One region of the Serratia sp. A07 genome, then DNA from elsewhere that is predicted to be linked to it. Evidence: predicted binding sites of a transcription regulator. Region 1 holds the regulator's gene; each other region holds the start of a gene.

Region 1 (7,921 bases):
TACAGCACCACGATCAGCAGCACGGACACGCCGGAAGCCAGCCAAAAACCCTGGCGCACCTGGTGAGCGATGCGATCGCGCCGCCCGGCGCCGTTAAGCTGGGCGATAACCGGGGTCAGCGCCAGCAGCAGGCCGTGGCCGAACAGGATGGCCGGCAGCCAGATTGAAGTGCCGACCGCAACCGCCGCCATGTCGGTGGCGCTGTAGGCGCCGGCCATGATGGTATCCACCACGCCCATGGCGGTTTGCGATATTTGCGCGATGATGACCGGGATAGCGAGAGCCAATAAACTACGCGCTTCAATTAAGTACTTCTGCACGCATACACCTTTCTATTTATATATGTGGGAGGGAGGGCTGCCGCGAGAGGACAACAATTAAAATAGCGGAATTTTGTCAAAAATATTGTACCTGCTCGGCGTCGTTAAGCAAACGCCGCAGATAAATAGTTATTAAATGCGCAGGCCCGCGTTTTTTGCCTACGCGGATTTGGTTTTCAGCGCCAACTGGGGCAAACTGCCGGGAGCGTTTTAACCTATTAGTAAGAAGAGGCACATATGTTCACCGGTATCGTACAAGGCACCGCGCCGCTGGTCGCCATTGATGAGAAACCCAATTTCCGCACCCACGTGATCGAGATGCCTGCCGAGCTGTTGCCGGGGCTGGAGCTGGGCGCGTCGGTGGCCCATAACGGCTGCTGCCTGACCGTGACCGCGGTGGAAGGCAACCGCGTCAGCTTCGATTTGATCAAGGAAACGTTGCGCCTGACCAACCTCGGCGACTTGGCGCTCGGCGACATCGTCAATATCGAGCGCGCGGCAAAGTTCAATGACGAAATTGGCGGCCATTTGATGTCCGGCCATATTATCTGCACGGCGGAAGTGGCCAAGATTTATACCTCGGAAAATAATCGCCAGGTATGGCTGCGCATGCCGAATGCGGAATTGATGAAATATGTGCTGCACAAAGGTTTCATCGGCATCGACGGCATTAGCCTGACCATCGGCGAAGTGGTGAATAACCGTTTCTGCGTGCACCTGATCCCGGAAACGCTGGATCGCACCACGCTGGGTAAGAAACGCCTGGGCGATAAGGTGAACATCGAAATCGATCCGCAAACGCAGGCGGTGGTGGATACCGTCGAGCGCGTGCTGGCCAACCGGGAAGCGACGCTGGCGGCGGCGATGGCGCCGGCGCACAAAGACTGACAGCGATTCTGGCGTTGCCGCCGGTATCGAATCATAAGCAGAGAGGAGAAACGCGTGAAGTTTTATGGGAAAACGTTGTTGTTAACCGCGTTGCTGGCGCTGAGCGCCTGCAGCAGCTCACCTGAGCAGGGCGCCGGCGCGCAAATGGCCGATGCGGATGATACCTGCGGCGCTTCGCAGTATCAAAACTTCGTCGGTAAGCCGATGACCTCGCTGGAAGGCGTGCGGATCGACGCCAAGGTGCGCGCCATTCCGTACAACTCTGCCGTTACCATGGATTTCAACCTGCGCCGCCTGAACTTCCTTGGCGATAGCAACGATAAAATCATTCGAGTTTATTGCGGTTAACCCGCAGCGTCCGAAAGAGCAAAAAAAAGCCCCGGCGATGATGTTGCCGGGGCTTTTTTATCGGGAAAGCGTTCAGCGCGCGACGCGAATGCCGCCTTCAACGCCTTTCGGGCTGAACACCACCTGCCACAGCTGCAGATCGCGCGCCCGGAACGCGCCGGCGCAGGCGTTCAGGTAGTAGCTGAACATCCGCTCGAAGCGTTCGGAATAGCGCGGGGCAAGCTGCGGCCACGCCTGTTTGAAGCGTTCGAACCAGGCCATCAGCGTGCGATCGTAGTCGGCACCGATGTTGTGCCAGTCTTCCATCACGAAATGGCCCTCGCTGGCTTCGGCGATATGGCTCACTGAAGGCAGGCAGCCGTTCGGGAAAATGTACTTGTTGATCCACGGATCGACGTTCATATCGGTCTTGTTGGAGCCGATGGTGTGCAGCAGGAACAGGCCGTGCGGCGCCAGATTGCGCTCCACCACGTCGAAATAGGTGCGGTAGTTTTTCGGCCCGACGTGCTCGAACATGCCGACCGAGACAATGCGATCGAACTGCTGATGCAGATCGCGGTAATCCTGCAGCAGGATCTGCACATCCAGCCCGGCGCAGCGCGCCTGAGCCAGCTTCTGCTGTTCGGCAGAAATGGTTACGCCGACTACCGACACGCCGTAATGCTTCGCCGCATAGGCGGAAAGACCGCCCCAGCCGCAGCCGATGTCCAGCAGGCGCATACCTGGCTGCAGCTGCAGTTTTTCGCAGATCATCCGCAGCTTCGCTTCCTGCGCTTCCTCCAGCGTGGTGGCGTCTTTCCAGTAGCCGCAGGAATATTGCATGTAAGGATCGAGCATCAGGGTAAACAGATCGTTGCCGAGATCGTAATGTTCTTTGCCGACGATCCAGGCGCGCTTTTTCGATTGCAGGTTGGTCAGGCGCGCGGCGGCGATACGTAGGGTATCTTTCAGGTGGTGGGGGAGTTTCTTCTCCAGCCCGGCGCTGACCACGCGCTGGAAGAACATATCCAGCCGCTCGCATTCCCACCAGCCGTCCATATAGCTTTCGCCCAGCCCCAGCGACCCTTGCTGCAGGACGCGTTTAAAGAAATCGGGGTTTTTAACCTGAATATCGAAGGGGCGCGATCCGTTGATTTCAATGCCGGCCAGGCCGAGCATTTCATGCGCGATACGGTACCACTGATTGTCCTGGATGCTCAGATCTTCTATACACGATGAACTCATAGCTTCTCCATCACCTTCTTCTGACTGATGACCCGTTAGGAAACAGCTTAGACAATTTCTGCGGGTGCATACGTTTACCGGCGGAAAATAGGCCCGCGGCGTCTGATATCCGACTATGAACAGAGGAAATTTAAAGAAACGACCCGGCGCGAACGGCGCGGGATAAACGCATCCTTAAAAAAGAGTGTGACGCAAAGCGCGTACACAAGTGCTAATTGAGATATAGAGATTATAAGGTGTTACTTTACAAGGTTGTTTTTGAGTATAGGCGTGCCGAGGCGTTGACTCAACTGTAAATCGCACTCGGCACGCATATTCTTTAAGTGATTATTAAACTTGGTAATTATGACGCTGAGTTAGCATGTTCCCGCTGCGCCTTTTGCTGCGCGTCAACGGCTTTTCCCCGCTGCAGGAAATACCCCAGCGCGGCCAGGATCACCGTCGATACCATTACCGTCACCGTCGCCAACAGCGGCTGGGCAATGAACGCCGACACCAGCATGCTCGCCACAAAACACAGCCCCAGCTGCAGCGTATTTTGCAGCGCGGCGGCCTTGCCACTGCTTTCCGGGAACGGCATCAGCGCATTCGCCACCATGATCGGATAGCCGGCGCCGTTGACCAGCGCCATCACGCAGAACGGGATCAGCAGCGTGGTGAGCGTCGGTGCGGTCAGGGTCGCCACCAGATACAGCGCCACCATGCTGACACCATAAGCTACCAGCAGCCACGGCAGCAGGGTTTTGCCATTGATGCGCTTGAGCGCGGCGCGGCAGCCATAGCCCCCCAGCAGGAAAGCCAGCGTCTGCGGCACATAGCTCAGACCGATGTCGCTCGGGCCATAGCCCATATCACCGAGGATGAACGGCGAGCCGGTCAGCCAGGCGAAGAAGCCTGCCGAGCAGGCGGCGTACATGGTGACGTTGCCGCTGAACACCGGGGATTTCAACAGTCGCCAGAAGCTGACGCCGTTTTTTGGCGCCTCGGCGGTGGGCTGCGTTTTGGCGCGCTCTTTGAGCATCAGCGTCGGCAGCAGCAGCAGTACGGTGATGGCCAGCAGCACGGCGAAGATCGCGCGCCAGCTGGCGTGGTTCAACAGCCAGGCGCCCAGCAGCGGCGCCAGCGCCGGCGACAGCGCCACCAGCGGCATGATGGTGGCGAATACGCGATTGGCCTGGCCTTCGCGATAGCGGTCGACCACCAGCGCTTGCCAGATGGCGGCGGCGGAACAGACGCCGACGGCCTGAATAAAGCGCAGGATCCAGAGCTGCACGGCGTTCTCTACCCACAGCATGCCCAGGCAGCCGAGAGCGAACAGCGTCAGGCCGATCAATAAGACCGGTTTGCGGCCCAGACGGTCGGAGAGCGGCCCCCACAGCAGCTGCGCGAAGGCGAAGCCGGCCAGGAAGATGCTCAGGCTGGCGCTCACCGCGCCGGCGGAAATTTGCAGTTCTTCCCGCATGGCGCCGAAGGCGGGCAGGTACATATCGGTCGCCAGATAACCCAGCATGCTCAGGCCGGCGAGGTAGAACATAAAGCCAAAGGAATTTCGCATGGTATTTCTCGTTAATATTTTAATGTCGCAGGTTTTTAGCGCCGGCCAGTGTATCCGGCTGGATCTCTGCTTGTGAAACGGTAATATTTGCAAAGTGCTGTTAAAAAAATTGAAGGCAAAGCGATGTGGTCTGAATATTCTCTTGAAGTGGTCGACGCGGTGGCGCGCACCGGCAGTTTCAGCGCGGCGGCGCAGGAACTGCACCGGGTGCCGTCGGCGGTGAGCTATACCGTACGGCAGCTGGAGCAATGGCTGGCGGTGCCGCTGTTTGAGCGGCGTCACCGCGATGTGGAGTTGACGCCGGCCGGCGCGCTGTTTATCAAAGATGCGCGAGTTGTTATCAAAAAAATGCTCGACACCCGCCGCCACTGTCAGCAGGTGGCCAACGGGTGGCGCGGCCAGCTGAATATCGCGGTGGACATCATCGTCAAACCGCAGCGCAGCCGCCAACTGGTGCTGGATTTCTACCGTCATTTCCCCGACGTCGAACTGATGCTGCAACCCGAGGTGTTCAACGGCGTGTGGGATGCCTTGGTGGACGGCAGGGCGGACATGGCGATCGGCGCCACCCGTGCGGTGCCGGTCGGCGGCGGCTTCGCCTTCCGCGACATGGGCTATATGAACTGGCTGTGCGTGGTCAGCCCGCAGCACCCGCTGGCGCAACTGACAGGCCCGCTGAATGACGATCAGCTGCGGCCGTACCCTTCGCTTTGCCTGGAGGACACCTCGCGCAATCTGCCCAAGCGCGTCACCTGGACGCTGGATAACCAGCGGCGGCTGGTGGTGCCGGACTGGACTTCGGCGCTCGACTGTTTGTGCGCCGGGCTGTGCGTCGGCATGATGCCGGCACATCGGGCGCTGCCGCGGGTGCAGCGCGGTGAGCTGAAGGCGTTGCAGCTGCAGCAGCCGTTTCCCGCCAGCCCTTGCTGCCTGACCTGGCAGCAGGATAAACCCTCACCGGCGATGAGCTGGCTGCTGGCGTATCTGGGCGATGGGGAGACGCTGAACCAGGAGTGGCTGAGCGAGGCGGAACCGGAAGCCGCGCAGGCTTCCGGCGCGGGGGATTAGCGGCGGTAGTCGATGAACGGGCCGTCGGCGACCGAGCGGCGTTCAATCAGCTTCGGATGCACTTCGATCACCTGCGACTCTTCGCGTTTGCTGATGATGCGATCCAGCAGCATGGTGAAGGCCATTTCGCCCAGGCGTTCTTTAGGCTGGTGAATGGTGGTCAGCGCCGGGGTGAAGTAGCGGGCGTTGCGCACGTTGTCGTAGCCGATCACGGAAATATCCTGCGGCACCCGCAGCCCCAGCTCGTCGGCGGCGCAGATGGCGCCCATCGCCATGATGTCGCCGCCGCAGAATACCGCGGTCGGCCGCTGCTTTTGCGACAGGATTTGGTGCATCGCCTTGTAGCCGGACTCCGGCTCGAAGTCACCCTGGACGATCCACTCTTCGCGAATGTCGATATGCGCTTCCTGCAGCGCCTTCATAAAGCCCTGGTGACGGCCGCCGCCGGTATTGCGCGACAGCTGGCCCGGAATGGCGCCGATATCGCGGTGGCCGCGCTCGATCAGGTAACGGCCGGCCAGATAGCCGCCTTCGAACGCGTTATCGATGATGGTGTCGGTGAAGTCGCCGCGCGCGGCGCCCCAGTCCATCACCACCATCGGGATGTTGCGGTAGTCTTCCAGCATGCCCAGCAGCTGATCGGGGTACTCGGAGCACATGACCAGCAGGCCGTCGACGCGCTTTTGCGCCAGCATCGCCAGGTAGGCGCGCTGCTTGTCGAGATTGTTGTGCGAGTTGCACAGGATCAGGGTGTAGCCTTTGCTGTAGCAGCTGTTTTCCACCGCCTCGATCACTTCGGCAAAGTAGGGCGCTTCGCTCGAGGTGGCCAGCAGGCCGATCGACTTGGTGTGATTGACTTTCAGGCTGCGCGCCACGGCGCTCGGCGAGTAGTGCAGTTCTTTGATGGCGGCCCACACGGCCGCTTTGGTCTCTTCGGCGACGAAACGAGTCTTATTGATGACGTGCGAAACGGTGGTGGTGGAAACGCCCGCGCGTTTGGCCACATCTTTAATCGTTGCCATGTAAGGAATGACTCCTGAACTCACATGTTTACAGCATGTAAGTGTGATGTTAATCGTTTGCCTACGTAGATCCTTCTCCAGAGAAGCGAAAACTGAGTTTTTAGTGTGTTGAAGTCTTCAGCGCTTAATCAGGAGGGGCATGGATGCCGGTACGCAGTTGTGAACTGCGAATTTTGTCGCATATTGAACAAAAGTGGAAGAGGTAATCGAGATTATAAACCGGGAAATGATAACAAGATTTAATCGGCGAACTGTGGGAAAATGATTTGACGTACTAATTGTGCGCCTTTTATGCTTAGGAAAGCCCATTTTAAAGGAGTTGTCATGGATACCGAATTGAAGATGTCGCTGTTCACCACCGTCTGCGCATTGGCGGTCATTATCGCTTTCAGCTTCGTTGCCGCGTTGAACTGATTTACCCCCGGTTATAAAAAAGGCGCAGCTTGGCTGCGCCTTATCACCTCAGAACCTGCGCTTACGCCAGGTTTTCCGCTGCGAAGGTCCAGTTGACCAACGCCCAGAAGTTTTCCAGGTATTTTGGACGCGCATTGCGGTAATCGATGTAATACGCGTGTTCCCATACGTCAACGGTCAGCAGTGGTTTGTCTTCACCGGTCAGCGGGGTGGCCGCGTTGGAGGTGTTGACGATCGCCAGCGCGCCGTCCGGTTTTTTCACCAGCCAGGTCCAGCCTGCACAGAAGTTTTTCACTGCGGCATCGGTGAACTGCTCTTTGAACGCAGCGAAAGAGCCGAAGGATTTGACGATTGCCGCCGCCAGTTCGCCCTGCGGTTCACCGCCGCCCTGTGGCGACAGGCAGTGCCAGTAGAAGGTGTGGTTCCACACCTGCGCGGCGTTGTTGAAGACGCCGCCGTTAGAGGTCTTGATGATCTCTTCGAGCGATTTGCCTTCGAACTCGCTGCCTTTCACCAGGTTGTTCAGGTTAACCACGTAGGTGTTGTGGTGTTTGCCGTAGTGGTATTCCAGGGTCTCGGCGGAGATGTGCGGCTCGAGCGCGTTTTTCTCATACGGTAATGCAGGTAATTCAAACGACATTGCTTCCTCCTTTACAGCGCCATTCGCTTCCCGCCGGGGCGAGAGCCGTATGGGCCGTTTTTTATTGTGGTCATTCAATCTTAACAATTTTCATCATAAAAAACAGGAGGAAAAGCGAGAAATGCGCGTGGGGAAGTGCGATGGACGATAGCTTGAGCAGGCGGTTGCGACCGGGGCCGCAACCGCGCAGAACAGGGCATTAACGAATGGTTTTCGGCGTCACTACGCGGCGTGCGCCGATGTAGTGGTTCTGCCAATAGTCGTTGTCGAGCTGACTGATGCGGATCTCTTCACCGGTGCGCGGCGACTGGATGAACTTGCCGTTACCGAGGTAGACGCCGACATGGTCCGCCACGCCGCGGTTGTTGATGCGGAAGAACACCAGATCGCCGCTTTCCAGTTCGCTTTTCTTGATCGGCGCCGCATCGCGCAGGTGATACAT
Region 2 (7,921 bases), on a different contig from region 1:
GAGCACCGTGACCGCCAGCGTCACCAGCGAAATGGTGATGGTGGTCGAGTCGGCGCTGGTACCTTCCGCCGGTAGCAGCCCCGCCATGTTGGCCGCCACGCCCGCCAGCTCCAGCCCGATGACGGCGACGATCGCCCCCATCGCCGCCGGCGGGAACATCACGTCCAGCCAGCCGGTGCCGGCCTTTTTCACGATCAGCGCCACCAGGCAGAACAGCACGCCGCACATGATGAAACCGCCCAACGCCACTTCATAACCGAGCGGCAACAGCAGCAGCACCGGCGAGATAAACGCGAAGCTGGAACCGAGGTAGGCCGGGATCTTGCCTTTACAGATGAACAGATACAGCAGCGTGCCGATGCCGTTGAACAGCAGCACGGTCGCCGGGTTGATCTTGAACAGGATAGGCACCAGCACGGTGGCGCCGAACATGGCGAACAGGTGCTGGAAGCTGAGCGGAATGGTCTGGAGCAGCGGCGGGCGCTCGCTGACGCCGATGGCGCGACGGGTCATGTGTGCTTTTCCTCGGTTTATTGGTTTTATAGGTTTTAGTCAAAAAAAAGCCGACTCGTTAAGTCGGCTCAAATGTATACTTGGTACCAAATATCTTGTCGCCCGCGTCACCCAGGCCAGGCACGATGTAGCCCTTGTCGTTCAGGCACTGATCGATGGAGGCGGTGTACAGCTCAACGTCCGGGTGCGCTTTCTCCAGCGCGGCGATGCCTTCCGGCGCCGCCACCAGGACCAGCACCTTGATGCTGTGGCAGCCGGCTTTCTTCAGCAGATCGATAGTGGCGATCATCGAACCGCCGGTGGCCAGCATCGGGTCAACGACCAGCGCCATGCGCTCTTCGATGTTGGAAACCAGCTTCTGGAAGTACGGCACCGGCTCCAGGGTTTCTTCGTCGCGGTAAACGCCCACCACGCTGATGCGCGCGCTCGGCACATGCTCCAGCACCCCTTCCATCATGCCCAGTCCTGCGCGCAGGATCGGCACTACGGTAATCTTTTTCCCTTTGATCTGATCCACTTCAACTGGCCCGCACCAGCCTTCGATGGTGACTTTTTCCGTCTCCAGATCGGCGGTCGCTTCATAGGTCAGTAAACTACCCACTTCTGAGGCCAGCTCACGGAAGCGTTTGGTGCTGATGTCATTTTCGCGCATCAGGCCAAGCTTGTGTTTTACCAGCGGGTGTTTCACCTCAACGATCTTCATCATTTTTCTCCTATTAAGGTGGTTGCGGCCAAAAAAATCGCGGGATTATACCTCCTTTTTTTCGCCGCGCCACCCACAATAGTCCGATCGGGATCAACAAAAGTTTGAATATCAGTATAGATGACGAAAAAGCGGAGCCGGTTCACAAGCCGCTCGCAAACGTTTGCCTGCGCTGTTAGAATTGCCGCGCCTTATTCCGGAATCAACATCGGAAGCACAGTTTTCAAACCGCAAACCGTCGTGGGGAATCGCGCAGTGACCGACAAAACCTCTCTCAGCTATAAAGACGCAGGTGTCGATATCGATGCAGGCAACGCATTGGTAGATCGCATCAAAGGTGTAGTTAAACAGACCCGTCGCCCGGAAGTGATGGGCGGTCTGGGCGGGTTTGGCGCCCTGTGTGCGTTGCCGCAGAAATACCGCGAGCCGGTGCTGGTTTCCGGTACCGACGGCGTGGGCACCAAGCTGCGTCTGGCGATGGATCTGAAACGCCACGACACCATCGGCATCGATCTGGTGGCGATGTGCGTCAACGATCTGGTGGTTCAGGGCGCCGAGCCGCTGTTCTTCCTCGACTACTACGCGACCGGCAAGCTGGATGTGGACACCGCGGCCAGCGTGATCAACGGCATCGCCGAAGGCTGCAAACAGTCCGGCTGTGCGCTGGTGGGCGGCGAAACCGCTGAAATGCCGGGCATGTACCACGGCGAAGATTACGACGTGGCCGGTTTCTGCGTCGGCGTGGTCGAAAAATCCGAGATCATCGACGGCAGCAAAGTGCAGTCCGGCGACGCGCTGATCGCCTTGGGCGCTTCCGGCCCGCACTCCAACGGCTACTCGCTGGTGCGCAAAATCCTGGAAGTGAGCAACACCGATCCGACCGCCACCCAGCTGGAAGGCAAACCGCTGGCCGACCACCTGCTGGCGCCGACCAAGATTTACGTGAAGTCCGTGCTGGAGCTGATCGAGAAGGCGGACGTCCACGCCATCGCTCACCTCACCGGCGGCGGCTTCTGGGAAAACATTCCACGCGTGCTGCCGGAAGGCATGCAGGCGGTGATCGACGAAGCCAGCTGGCAGTGGCCAGCGGTGTTCACCTGGCTGCAGCAGGCCGGTAACGTCAGCCGTCATGAAATGTACCGCACCTTCAACTGCGGCGTAGGCATGGTCATCGCCCTGCCGGAAGCCGAAGTGGAAGCGGCCATCGCGCTGCTGACCGCGGCAGGTGAAAAAGCGTGGAAAATCGGTAAACTGACCGCCTCTTCCGACGAACAACAAGTGGTCATCAACTGATGAAAAAGATCGTGGTGTTGGTCTCCGGCCAGGGGAGCAATCTCCAGGCGCTGATTGACGCCTGCCAGCAGGGCCGCATCGCCGCCGAGATCGTGGCGGTGTTCAGCAACAAGGCGCAGGCTTATGGCCTGCAGCGCGCCGAGGCGGCGGGCATCGCCGCTCAGGCGCTGGATGCCAAGGCTTACGCCGATCGCGCGGCGTTCGACGCCGCGTTGGCGGACGCTATCGACCAGTACCAGCCCGATCTGGTAGTGCTGGCCGGCTACATGCGCATCCTCAGCCCGCAGTTCGTGCAGCGTTATGCCGGCCGCCTGCTGAACATTCACCCTTCCCTGCTGCCGAAATATCCGGGGCTGCATACCCACCGTCAGGCCATCGACAACGGCGACAGCGAACACGGCACCTCGGTGCACTTCGTGACCGAACAGCTCGACGGCGGCCCGGTGATTTTGCAGGCCAAGGTGCCGATTTTCGCTGACGACGAAGAGGATGACGTGGTTGAACGGGTGCAAACCCAGGAACACACGATCTATCCGCTGGTGGTGAGCTGGTTCGTCGACGGCCGCCTGGCGATGCGCGATGGCGCCGCCTGGCTGGACGGCGAACGCCTGCCTGAGCAGGGCCACGCCGCCGACTGATGCGCGCAGCCTGAACCTTGCCTAAACGGCGCCCACGCGGCGCCGTTTTTTTTCGCCTTCATCCATTCTGTGAAGTTATACTTTGCACAATTTCACGGCACAGAGGAGCCCACATGTCCAGCACTGCCAGCGTCAGGTTACGCCCATTGGAACGGGACGATCTGTCGTTCGTCCACCAGATGGACAACAACGCCAGCGTTATGCGCTATTGGTTTGAAGAACCCTACGAAGCCTTTGTCGAGCTTTCCGATCTCTACGATAAACACATCCACGATCAGAGCGAGCGCCGCTTTATCATCGAGCACGAAGGCGCCAAGGTCGGCCTGGTGGAGCTGGTGGAGATCGATCACATCCACCGCCGCGCAGAGTTCCAGATCATCATCGATCCCGCCCACCAGGGCAAAGGCTACGCCAGCACCGCCGCCCGTCTGGCGATGGACTATGGCTTCTCGGTGCTGAACCTGTACAAGCTGTACCTGATCGTCGACAAGGAGAACCCGAAGGCGATCCACATCTACAGCAAGCTGGGATTCAACGTGGAAGGCGAGCTGATCGACGAGTTCTTCGTCAACGGCGAATACCGCACCGTGCTGCGCATGTGCATCTTCCAGCCGCAATATCTGGCGAAGTTCAAAACGCCCAATGATAAGCCGCTGGTGAAGTGACAATTCGCGAGAAAAAAGTGAAAACCCGCGAAAGCGGGTTTTTTATTGGAAAATAAGCGACTAGTATTAATGGATGTTATTTTATCGTCAGGAAATAGCCTGATGAATGCGGAAATAAATAATATTCATCCGAGATAATTAATCGAACAATAATTAATAGTGATAGTAAGAGTTACCCTCTGCCTCTACAAAGGAAAAATGCCATGACAACCGTCTCAAACCTGCTGCTTTTTATCGGCCTGGCGATGCTCGCCATCGCCGCCGGTCTGAATACCTATAGCGGCTACGCGCCTGCAGATCCCAATAGCACCCCGCTATTTTCCCCGCTCTGGTGGACGCGCTGGTTCCCGCTCTATGCCTCGGGGGCTGCGTTGCTGCTGGTGGGGGTAGTGCTGCGGGTTTCGGGGCGGGGACGTTAAAAATCAAATTTCATCGTAGATATTACAGAGCAATATATGCGCCGTATTCATTATCAAAGCGAATATTTCTGCAATGTGTATGTATTGCAAACTGAATGATTTGAAAAAATCAATGTGTTATTTTTTGATTGCTGCGTAATAAAAAACCCGCTTTTGCGGGCTTTTTATAATCTGTTAACAGCTTATCATACTACAGATAGTATCAGTAACTACGTCCAATCTTGATAGCCGTCTTCATGAATCCAGACAAGACCACCAGGGCATTCCTCTTCATAGAACCAAATGTCTTCATTTTTTTTCCATTCCTCTTCTGTCTTAGGGAATACAGCTTTGTAATGTGTTACCTGTTCTTCAATGTCTCCCTCAAGGAATTGGCCATGCTTACCTAACCTTACTCTCCCTTCAGCCATAAGGTGATGAATTAAGTCGAAAAAATAGTTTTTCTTTTCTTCGTAGGACAATGTGTTTCTATCAAAATTATCAGCTCTCATAGCTGACCATACGGTTCCAATGGAAGCACCATCCAACTCTTCTCTAAACAGTTTGTATTGTTCATCGCTATACAACATGGTAGCCCTCATCGAAATTTGATTTAATTTTTTACCGCCATTAATGGCGGTATTCAGGCTGGAGCTGATGACCGATTTCCCGGCCACCCGCTGCGCCACCGTGCTCCAGTCACCGTTGCTCAGCTGCGGCAGTTTGACGTTGTTCGGGTTAAGCGGTTTGCCCGCCGCGTCCTATCGGCGTTTATATGGGATACAACATCAAGAGAAAACGGCTCCGAAGAGCCATTTCTGTGTGCGGGTTAGATCCAATCTTCATAGTCGCTGTCATGGATCCAGACGATAGACAAAACACATCAATCCACACGAGCATCCTTTTATTCAGGCTTATCGATCAAGCCAAGCAATCGAAGATCGTTTAAAATTTCGTTTTTGTCATCTTCAGTTACATCCTTAAGCATTTCGAATAAATCATTTTCGGATAAAATTTTTAATATGATATCTGTGTGGAACTTTACTGTTTTATCACTACATCGACCAGCCATAAAGATGAGCGTCACTAGCTCAAGCATGAGGCATTCTATAGGTTCTTCAAACGAACCTTCTAATGACTCATACGCAAACGCCTGATCAGATGTATCACAAACCCCATGGTTATCCCCATCTTTCAATAGGTCAATTATCTCCCTGCAATAAACGTAACTTGAATGGGCAAAGCTATTTCTTATCTCATCATAATTCATCACACTCATTGTTATTTACCTCTTCCCGGAATCAAACGCACTCCGTTATTGTCCAAAACGTTAATTTTCACCCCAGGGTACCTACTCTCGAATTGTTTAACAACGCCCAAGCAACTGTCGCAGGCAGGTTTTTCTGTAAAAATAGTAACAGAACCTTTAGCAGAATAATTACTTCCTAATTTATCAGCTAAGTTATCCAATATTTTATATTCAGAGTCTATACGTCTTGGTACTGGTCTACCATCATCAGTAAGCAAAGTCTCATATTTGAAATTTTCTTTTCCCTTTCCAACAAAACCTTTCCCTTCAACATTTATGAGATTGTGACCCGCAAGTGTCTTTGGCATTCCAGATATATCAATATTGGCCACGGCAACGTTGCCACCACGTTTCCAGTCTGATGGTAGACCAGCCCTCAGTTCTGTAACCTGGTTTTTGAATGCAGCAGCCTGCTGAACCGTCTTCTCATTGACCAGATACCCTTTCCAGGCGCTGGTTGGCCCTACCAGTTTGGATGACAGGTATTGGTTGCCGACGTTCGCTTTCCCCATACCGGCAAACGTACTGGCGACAGAGACCGCCATCACCGAGGCATTCACCCAGTCCGGCGACCAACCGGTCAACTTGCTGATTTGTTCTATCTGCTGGTTGCGTGCAAACAGCTGGCCGTCGGTTATCTGATCGCCCAAATCATACGTGAATAACTTTTCGCTGTCATAGCCGGCAAACGCCGGATAGTTGCCGAAGCGCTGACGCTCCTTTTGTACCCAGTAGTTGGCAATGAGGCCGTCTTCATCCCGCGTTGACGGGTACTTATTCATCAGGGCTTCAAACTGCTTGCGTTCGTCTGAGTTCAACGCCTCTTGCGTGGTGCAAGCTACTTTTCGGCATGAAGCCGCCATCAGACGCGCTTCTTTTTCCTTGTCGCCCTTAGCCAACTCTTTAATCGCGTTGAGTTCTTCCTGGTGCAGTTGCCGATTGAAACGCTCGACAAACTCACCCGCATTTGCACCGCTGGTGGCGCCTGCGGCTTTGGCGGTTACGATGGCCCCTGCAAAGGCGCCCGCTACGCGGCTGATTTGAGCCTGACGCTCCTGCCAACCTTCACTTCTGACCAAATTATCATTGATGATCACCCCGGCCAGCTCCGCCGCCAGCGCCCCGGCCGCCGCGCCTTTGGCATTACCCTTGCCGATTTCTGCGGCCACGCCCGCCAGAACGGCATGGCTTACGGCCCGGCCCGGTATATCGAGAACCTGACCGTTATCCCCAATCAGGTTGGCGCCCTCGGCCTGAACCTGGCTGCCGACATTCGCCAGCAGCGCATTGGTCAGGTTGTCCTTGAAGCTGCCGCCATTGATGGCGGTATTCAGCCTGGAGCTGATGACCGATTGCCCAGCCACCCGCTGCGCCACCTTGCTCCAGTCACCGTTGCTCAGCTGCGGCAGTTTGACGTTGTTCGGATTGAGCGGTTTGCCCGCCGCGTCCTATCGGCGTTTATATGGAATACAACATCAAGAGAAAACGGCTCCGAAGAGCCGTTCGCATGGGCGTTAGATTTCCGTCAACCGTGGCCTATAGTGGTACTTTTTACCTTGGCTAGCCCCCCGCATGAAAAAAACGTGCTTAATCTCAAACTGTTAGGAGCTGGAAGGTTACTCGGGCTTATCAAGCAATCCAAGCAACTCCATATCATAAAGCAAATCGCTTTTTTCTTTTTCAGAGATATCTTCAGTCAAAACACCCAGAGGATATTCATTTATAATCTGTTTAATAACACTCCGAATGTTATTTTCCACCTCTCCCGGTTCTCTTCCGGCCATTAAAATTAGGAGAAAAACCTTGAACATTAACTTTTCTATTGGCGAAAAAGGAGTATTTTCATATTGATAGGCTGCATATCCAATTTCCAAACCATCATAAGATGATTTTTCACCTGTTTTTTGGTTAATGTCAAGAATGTTTCTACAGCAATCATAGAAACACCCCAGTACCATTTCTCTTATTTCACCGTAAGTCATACGCTCATCATCCATTATTTCAACCTCCTAGGAATTAGCATTACATCGTTATTATCAAGGACATCCACTTTAATCCCTGGGTATTTTTTCTGAAATTGGTCCACAACACCCAAGCAGCTCTCACAGGCAGCACGTTCAGTGAAAATAGTGACTTTACCTTTGATAGACACATTGCCACCCAACTTATCAGCCAGGTTGTCCAGAATTTTGTATTCCGAGTCTGTATTTCTTGGTATTGGTTTACCATCCCCGCTATTGATGGTTTTAAATTTAAAATTGCCGCTACCTTTTCCTATAAAACTATTCTCTGCTTTATCGATCCCACTGTGCGCCGCAAGTGTCTTTGGCATACCGGGGATATCAATTTGCGCGACGGCGGCATTCCCACCTTTCCTGATCTTTTGTGAGAACGGTGCCCTG
Region 3 (7,921 bases), on a different contig from region 1:
GTGTTTCGGGATGGGGCTTAACGCCCCACCCCGGCCTCTCACTCAGGAGAGGTTAAGGCATTAGCCCATGCGGTAGTTCGGCGACTCTTTGGTGATGGTCACGTCGTGCACGTGGCTTTCCTGAATGCCGGCGCCGCTGATGCGCACGAACTCCGCCTTGGTGCGCAGATCGTCGATGGTGGCGCAGCCGGTCAGGCCCATGCAGGAGCGCAGGCCGCCCATCTGCTGGTGCACGATGGCTTTCAGCATGCCTTTATAGGCCACGCGGCCTTCGATACCTTCCGGCACCAGTTTGTCGGCAGCGTTATCGGTCTGGAAGTAACGGTCGGAAGAGCCTTTGGACATCGCGCCCAGCGAGCCCATGCCGCGGTAAGATTTGAACGAACGGCCCTGATACAGCTCGATTTCGCCCGGGGATTCTTCGGTGCCCGCCAGCATGGAGCCGACCATCACGCAGGATGCGCCCGCGGCGATCGCTTTGGCGATGTCGCCGGAGAAGCGGATGCCGCCATCGGCGATAACCGGGATGCCGGTGCCTTCCAGCGCTTCCACCGCGTCGGCGATGGCGGTGATCTGCGGTACGCCCACGCCGGTCACGATGCGGGTGGTGCAGATGGAGCCTGGGCCGATACCCACTTTCACCGCGCTCACGCCGGCTTCAGCCAGCGCTTTGGCGCCCGCAGCGGTCGCGACGTTGCCGCCGACGATCTGCAGATCCGGGTATTTGGCGCGGGTTTCGCGGATGCGCTGCAGCACGCCTTCGGAGTGGCCGTGCGAGGAATCGATCAGCAGGACGTCAACGCCTGCCGCCACCAGCGCGTCAACGCGCTCTTCGTTGCCGGCGCCGGCGCCGACCGCCGCGCCTACGCGCAGACGGCCGTGCTCGTCTTTACACGCGTTCGGCTTACGTTCCGCTTTCTGGAAGTCTTTAACGGTGATCATGCCCAGCAGGTGGAAGCTGTCATCCACCACCAGCGCTTTTTCTACGCGCTTTTCGTGCATCTTCTGCAGCACCACGTCGCGCGCTTCACCTTCTTTCACGGTGACCAGGCGATCTTTTGGCGTCATGACCGCGGTGACCGGCTGGGTCAGATCGGTCACGAAGCGCACGTCGCGGCCGGTGATGATGCCAACCAGCTCGTTGTCTTCGGTGACGACCGGGTAACCGGCGAAGCCGTTGCGGGCGGTCAGCTCTTTCACTTCCTGCAGCGTGGTGGATGGGGTAACGGTCTGCGGGTCGGTAACTACGCCGCTTTCATGTTTCTTCACGCGGCTGACTTCTTCAGCCTGGCGCTCGATGGACATGTTTTTGTGGATGAAGCCCAGGCCGCCTTCCTGCGCCAGCGCGATGGCCAGGCCGGATTCGGTAACGGTATCCATGGCTGCGGACAGCATAGGGATGTTCAGGCGGATGGTTTTGGTCAGTTGAGTGCCGAGCTCTGCGGTGTTAGGCAGAACCGTGGAGTGGGCTGGAACCAGGAGGACGTCGTCAAACGTCAGAGCTTCTTTAGCGATACGTAGCATGGGCAATATCTCACCAGGGTGGGCTGTGAAAAAGATAAAATATTGCCGCGGCATTATACAGAGCGGAATCGGTTGCCTCCAGCACTTTCTTGCAAAAAGTCTTGATTACCTTTTTCAGCCATGTAGTATCGACCAATTAAGTGATTGTTTTGAAATTTGATCTGGGTCACATGTCGCTACCTGTTTCGCCTTCCATTTTTACCGTAAGCCGCCTCAATCAGACGGTTCGCCAACTGCTGGAAATGGAAATGGGGCAGATTTGGCTCTCCGCCGAGATCTCCAACCTCTCCCAGCCCGCCTCCGGCCACTGGTATTTCACGCTGAAAGACGACCGCGCCCAAGTGCGCTGCGCAATGTTCCGCAACAGCAACCGCCGCGTCACCTTCCGGCCGCAAAACGGCCAGCAGGTCCTGGTGCGCGCCAGCATCACGCTGTATGAACCGCGCGGCGACTACCAGCTGATCGCCGAGAGCATGCAGCCCGCCGGCGACGGCCTGCTGCAGCAACAGTTCGAGCAGCTGAAACAGCGCCTGAGCGCCGAAGGGCTGTTCGATCAGCAGTTCAAGCAGCCGCTGCCCGCCCCGGCCAAAAGCGTCGGGGTGATCACCTCCGCCAGCGGCGCGGCGCTGCACGATATTCTGCAGGTCTTGCAGCGGCGCGATCCGTCGCTGCCGATCGTCATCTACCCCACCTCGGTGCAGGGCGCAGAAGCGCCGATGCAGATCGTGCGCGCCATCGAGACCGCCAACCGCCGCGACGAATGCGACGTGCTGATCGTCGGCCGCGGTGGCGGTTCGCTGGAAGATCTGTGGAGCTTCAACGACGAACGCGTGGCACGGGCGATCTTCGCCAGCCGCATTCCGATCGTCAGCGCCGTCGGCCATGAAACCGACGTCACCATCGCCGATTTCGTCGCCGATCTGCGCGCGCCGACCCCTTCCGCCGCCGCCGAACTGGTCAGCCGCAATCAGCTTGAGCTGTTGCGCCAGCTGCAGTCGCAGCAGCAGCGGCTGGAGATGGCGATGGATTACTATCTGGCGCAGCGCCAGCAGCAGTTCACCCGCATTCACCACCGTTTACAGCAGCAGCATCCGCATCTACGCCTGGCGCGCCAGCAGACGCTGCTGTTCAAGCTGCAGCGCCGGATGGAAGACGGCATGCAGCAACAGCTGCGCCTGGCCGCCCGCCGCAGCGAACGCGCCCAGCAGCGGCTGGCGCAGGTGCAGCCGCAGGGCCGCATTCACCGCTACCAACAGCGCGTACAGCAGCAGGAATACCGCCTGCAGCAGGCGATGGAGCGGCAGCTCAACGCCTACCGCCAGCGCTTCGGCGTGGCCTGCAGCCAGCTGGAAACCGTCAGCCCGCTGGCGACGCTGGCGCGCGGCTACAGCGTGACGCAAACCCCGCGCGGTGAGCTGCTGAAAACCACCAAACAGGCGCAGGTCGGCGAACTGCTGAAAACCCGCCTGCAGGACGGCTGGGTGGAAAGCGAGGTGAAAACCATCACCGTCGCCAAGAAGCCGCGCAAGAAACGCGCGGCCGAGTAACCCCTACTCCAGCGTAAAACGCTCGCCCGGTTCGCCGTTTACCCACAGCGCGCGCGTCTCGCCTTCCGGCAGGCTGAGCGCCAACGTGCGCCAGGCCGGGCGGAAACGCCCTTCCGTCGTGATATCCAGCATGATGCGCTGATTGTCGCAGCGCATTTCCCAGCGCAGCCACAGCGCATCGCCCTGCCGCCAGCCTTCGCTTTCACCGTCGTCCTCAAACAACAACCCACTACTTGCACCGCAGCCCTTGAGCGGAAACAGCCGCAGCTCGCGCCGATCGTCGGCGGCCACGTCCACATGCGCCAACCGCTGCGACAGCGGCAGCGCCGCCCCGGCGCGCACCAGCAGCGGCAGACGCTCCAGCGGCGCCGCCAGCGTCACCGTCTGGCCGCCGCCGAACCACTGGCCGCTGTAGAAGCAGTACCAGCCCTCACCGTTGTCCGGCAGATACACCGAACGCCGGCGCTGCCCCGGCTCCACTACGCTGGCCACCAGCAGATCGCGACCGATCAGAAAATCGTCGCTCTCGCCGAAGGTGCGCGCATCCTGTTCATGATCGAGGAAGGTCGGGCGCAGCATCGGCTCGTCGTCGGCGCAGGCCTGCCATAGCAGGGTATAGAAATACGGCAGCAGCCGGTAACGCAGGTTGATCGCCTCGCGCACCGCCGGGGTGGCGGCCGGGTACATCCAGGGCTCGTTGACCGTGGCGTCGTCGTTCCAGGAATGAATGGTGAAACGCGGATGCATCACGCCGTTTTGCACCCAGCGCACCAGCAGCTCCGCGTCCGGTTTGTCGCCGGAGAAGCCGCCGACGTCGTGGCCGAGGTTATACAGCCCGGACAGGCTCATGCCCAGCCCCATGCGGATGTTGTAGCGCAGCGTCTGCCAGCTGGTGCGGTTGTCGCCGCTCCAGGTCTGCACGTAGCGCTGCATGCCGGCGCAGCCGGAGCGCGAGATCAGATACGGCCGCTTCTGCGGTGCGAAGCGCTGCTGGGCCTCCATCGAGGCGCGCATCATCAGCAGCGGCATCACCGGGCGGATGTGCTTGATGGCAATCGGCCGCCCGAAACCGTGGCAGCGCGCTTCACCGTCCCACACTTCGTATTCGTTGTTGTCGTTCCAGGTCGAGTCGATGCCCATCTCCAGCAGCTGCTGCGTGACGCCCTGCTGCCACCAGCGCACCGCCGCCGGGTTGGTGAAGTCGAGATGCGATCCCTCATCGTCCCAGAAGCTGGAGCGCTCGGGCGCGTCGCTTTGCGAATCGCGGATAAACAGCCCCTGCGCCGCCACCGCCTGATACTGCGGGTGATCCTGCAGCAGGCACGGCTTGATGTTAGCCGCCAGCCTGAGACCGGCGTCGTGAAACGCCTGGCTCAATTGCTTGGGCTGCGGCACCTTGTCGTAATTCCAGTTGAACACGTAGCGCTTGTTGTTGATCGAGGTGTAGCCCGACGACAGCTGGAAGGAGTCGCAGGGAATGGCGTGTTGACGGCACAGCGCGATGAACTGCTGCAGCTGCTGCTGGGCATCCGGCGCGTCGGTGTAGTGCATGGTCGAGCCGCTGTAGCCCAGGCTCCACTTCGGCCCGAAGTGGGTGCGGCCGGTCAGGCGCACGAAGGCCTTGGTGACGTCCACTACCTTCGGCCCGAGGAACAGGTAGTAATCCAGATCGCCCGCTTCGGCCTGATAGCGGCGATAGGCCGCGTGGTAGTTGTCGATCTCGTTGCCCAGATCCAGCCAGCAGTTGCTCAGGTTGTCGTAGAACAGGCCGAAGCTCGCCTCCGGCCCGCGGGTGATGGTAAACGGAATGTGTTTGTACAGCGGGTCGGTGCTGGCGGCGTTGTAGCCCATCGCGTCCAGATTGCGCATCTCGAAGCGGCGGCCGGTGCGTTCCAGATCGCCGGCTTTTTCCCCCAGGCCGTAATAGCGCTCATCGGCGAAACGGCGCTGGTAGTGCGCCACGCCGTCGCCGTGCGCATTGAGCAGGTAGGCGCTGGTCGGCCGGTCCGCTGCCAGCGACCGCCATTCGCTGGCGGCGTTGCAGTACTCCCATTCCAGCCACAGCGGCTGATGAACCGTCACACGCAGCCGCGGCGTGCTGACCACCAGCCGATCGCCCTCCTGGCGCAGCTGATAGCCCGGCAGGCTGAAGCCGACGACGCTGAGCCGATCGCGCCCCTCCCAGGGCACATCCTCCTGCAGCGCGATGCTCCAGGTGCGATCCAGCGCCAGCTCGCCCTCACGTTTGATCAACACGCGGAACAGATCGTTTTCCAGCACGTACAGGCAGAAACGGTGGCGTTCATCGACCAGCAGCTCAACGTGGTCGGCATGCTGCGCCGCCAACGTCCAGTTTTTCAAGGTTTTCATAAGCATTCCACTTAGCTGTGTGAAGGTGTTTTCTTACCGCCGCGTTCGGCGATCAGGGCAATCAGGAACAGGGCGCCGATCAGGTCGAAGAAACCCATGGCGATGAACAGCGGGTTGAAGCCGATGGTGTCGGATACCGCGCCGATCAGCAGCGTGAACAGGAAGCTGGCGATCCAGGCACTGGAGCCGCGCATACCATTGACCGTCGCCATCTGGTTTTTATCGAACGACTCCACCACCAGCGCACTGAGCATGCAGGAGATCACCTGATGGCCGAAGCCGCCGATCGAGATCAGCGCGATCGCCACATAGGGATCTTGGGTGATCGCCACGAACGCCAGCGACACCATCAGGAAAGCGCCGGTCACCGAGCTGGCGACCACCGAGTTGACGCGGCTGCAGCCGAACCATTTGCGGTACAGGGTGGTGAGATAGCCGCTGGCGACGCTGCCGATATCCGCCGCCAGGAACGGCAGCCAGGCAAACATCGCGATCTGTTTCAGATCCATGCCGCGTTCGGTAGCCAGGTACAGCGGCACCCAGAAGCTGAAGACCGCCCAGGCCGGTTCGGCGAGAAAGGCCGGGATGGCGATGCCGTAGAACTTCTTGTTCTTGCACAGGCTGGCCAACGAGGTGAGGAACGGCAGCTTCGGCAGCACCGGCTCGTTGTCTTCGCGGATCAGATCCAGCTCTTGCTGGCTGAGGTTCGGGTGCTGCTGCGGCGAGTGGTAGAACAGCCACCACAGCACCACCCAGATCAGCGCCAGCCCGCCGGAGAACAGGAAGGCGCCCTGCCAGCCGAAGGAGACGTGGGCGATGACGATGATCGGCGGGGCCAGCATGGCGCCGATGGAGAAACCGACGCCCGCCCAGCCGGCGGCGATCGGCCGCTCCTTCTTCGGGAACCAGTCGGAGATCGCCTTGGCGTTAGCCGGGGTGGCCGCCGCCTCCGCGCCCCCCATGAAGAAGCGCAGAATGGCCAGTTGCAGCCAGCTGCCGGCGCCGGCGTGCAGCATGCATACCACCGCCCAAATGCCGGCGCAGATCAGAAAGCCCATCTTCAGGCCGATAACGTCGATCAGCCAGCCGCAGATCGGCTGAAACACCGTGTAAGCCAGCTGGAACGACGCCACCACCCAGGCATATTGCTCGGTGCTCATGTTCAGGCTGGTTTTCAGCTCCGGCGCCAAAATGCCCAGCGAGTTACGGGTGATGTAGTTGACCGTGACGCCCAGCAAGAACAGCGCCAGCATCCACCAGCGCAGCGATTTGAACTTGCGCCGGCCGCTCTGCGCGACCGCCTGATTGACCTCCACACTCATCGGTTCTCTCCCCGCGGCCGCCGGCGACGGCAACGCGCGTTTTAGTAGGGTACGTTGTGCTATCAAACAAGGGACGGTGAAAACGGGTCGGCGCCGTATCATTGGCCGACAGACAATCACAACCCCATGATTTATTTTTTGTTTTCTTTTTCGCACACCGTTAAAATTGGACTGACAGGTCGCTAAAATTGGTGTACCAATGCAGACTACTCAGCGAGAGCGCGTAGCGAAACGGGGTTTTTTGCAAAGATTTTCACAGGCGGGTGAAAAAATAGTCATAATGGGCATGAAAGCCGGTCAAGACGCTGAAAATCCGCGGTGAAAATATTCTCATGGACGAATTTGAAGGAGATCACAGAATGAACGGAAAGCTGAAAATTCAGGAGATCGCTCGCCAAACCGGGTTGTCGATCAGCACCGTTTCCCGCGTGCTGGCGGGCAAGGCCAACACCAGCGCCGAGGCGCGCCGCAAGGTGCTGGACTGTGCGCAGCAAAACGGCATTCTGCAGGGTATTTCCAGCGGCCGGCTGATGCTGAACAACGTGATGGTGTTCGCGCCGCAGCGCGCGTTCGACGTGCGCACCGACATCTTCTACTACAAGGTCATTCAGGGTATCGCCGCCGCGCTGATGGAGCACGAGGTGCGCATCCGCTACTGCGGGCTGGAAGAGCAACACAGCGACGGCGCGCTGTTTCTGGAAAAGATGAGCGACCCGCACACCGAAGCGGCGCTGATCATCGGCATCGACGACGAGCATATCCACACCCTGGCCGCCGATCTGCACAAGCCCTGCGTGCTGATCAACTGCAGCGATCGGCAGATGCGGCTGGACAGCGTCTCACCGGATCATCAGCTGATCGGTGATTACTCCGCCAGCTACCTGTTCCAGCAGGGGCACAGCCATATCCTCAATTTGCAGTGTCTGCGCCGCCACACCATGGAGCTGCGGCTGGCGGGCATCCGGCAGGCCTACGCCCGGCATCATTTGCCGTTCGACGACGGCCGCCATCTGGTCACCACCTCGGGCTTCGGCGGCGAAGAGGCCGAGCAGGCGCTGACCACCTATCTCGACGGCCTCCTCGGCCACTCCCCGCTGCCGACGGCGATCCTGGCCGGCGGCGACTACATGGCGGTCGGGGCGGTCAAGGCGCTCAACA

Evidence for each region. The regulator PurR, encoded in region 1, represses purine synthesis genes. The targets are predictions, from matches to a motif close to CANGCAAACGTTTGCNTG.
Region 2: a site for PurR is predicted at 1,369-1,386, ahead of purM (phosphoribosylformylglycinamidine cyclo-ligase). Genes of this name have one in related genera too.
Region 3: a site for PurR is predicted at 1,586-1,603, ahead of guaB (IMP dehydrogenase). Genes of this name have one in related genera too.

Annotation. Positions count from the first base shown of each region.
Region 1 is NZ_JBZXDO010000006.1:143,139-151,059, reverse strand. Features, by position in the region: gene AC4PR2_RS09065 (MATE family efflux transporter) at 1-320, opposite strand, end outside; gene AC4PR2_RS09060 (riboflavin synthase) at 558-1,208, shown strand; gene AC4PR2_RS09055 (I78 family peptidase inhibitor) at 1,263-1,556, shown strand; gene cfa (cyclopropane fatty acyl phospholipid synthase) at 1,629-2,780, opposite strand; gene punC (purine nucleoside transporter PunC) at 3,124-4,335, opposite strand; gene punR (DNA-binding transcriptional activator PunR) at 4,459-5,403, shown strand; gene purR (HTH-type transcriptional repressor PurR) at 5,400-6,425, opposite strand; gene cydH (cytochrome bd-I oxidase subunit CydH) at 6,750-6,839, shown strand; gene sodB (superoxide dismutase [Fe]) at 6,901-7,479, opposite strand; gene AC4PR2_RS09020 (C40 family peptidase) at 7,679-7,921, opposite strand, start outside.
Region 2 is NZ_JBZXDO010000011.1:878-8,798, forward strand. Features, by position in the region: gene uraA (uracil permease) at 1-513, opposite strand, end outside; gene upp (uracil phosphoribosyltransferase) at 572-1,216, opposite strand; gene purM (phosphoribosylformylglycinamidine cyclo-ligase) at 1,472-2,509, shown strand; gene purN (phosphoribosylglycinamide formyltransferase) at 2,509-3,147, shown strand; gene speG (spermidine N1-acetyltransferase) at 3,261-3,812, shown strand; gene AC4PR2_RS13315 (hypothetical protein) at 4,016-4,231, shown strand; gene AC4PR2_RS13320 (DUF596 domain-containing protein) at 4,441-4,812, opposite strand; partial or broken gene AC4PR2_RS13325 (DUF637 domain-containing protein) at 4,834-4,935, opposite strand; gene imm2 (Imm2 family immunity protein) at 5,115-5,489, opposite strand; partial or broken gene AC4PR2_RS13335 (DUF637 domain-containing protein) at 5,492-6,967, opposite strand; gene AC4PR2_RS13340 (hypothetical protein) at 7,136-7,516, opposite strand; gene AC4PR2_RS13345 (DUF637 domain-containing protein) at 7,516-7,921, opposite strand, start outside.
Region 3 is NZ_JBZXDO010000011.1:84,833-92,753, forward strand. Features, by position in the region: gene guaB (IMP dehydrogenase) at 61-1,524, opposite strand; gene xseA (exodeoxyribonuclease VII large subunit) at 1,695-3,071, shown strand; gene AC4PR2_RS13660 (glycoside hydrolase family 31 protein) at 3,075-5,441, opposite strand; gene AC4PR2_RS13665 (MFS transporter) at 5,453-6,763, opposite strand; gene AC4PR2_RS13670 (LacI family DNA-binding transcriptional regulator) at 7,123-7,921, shown strand, end outside.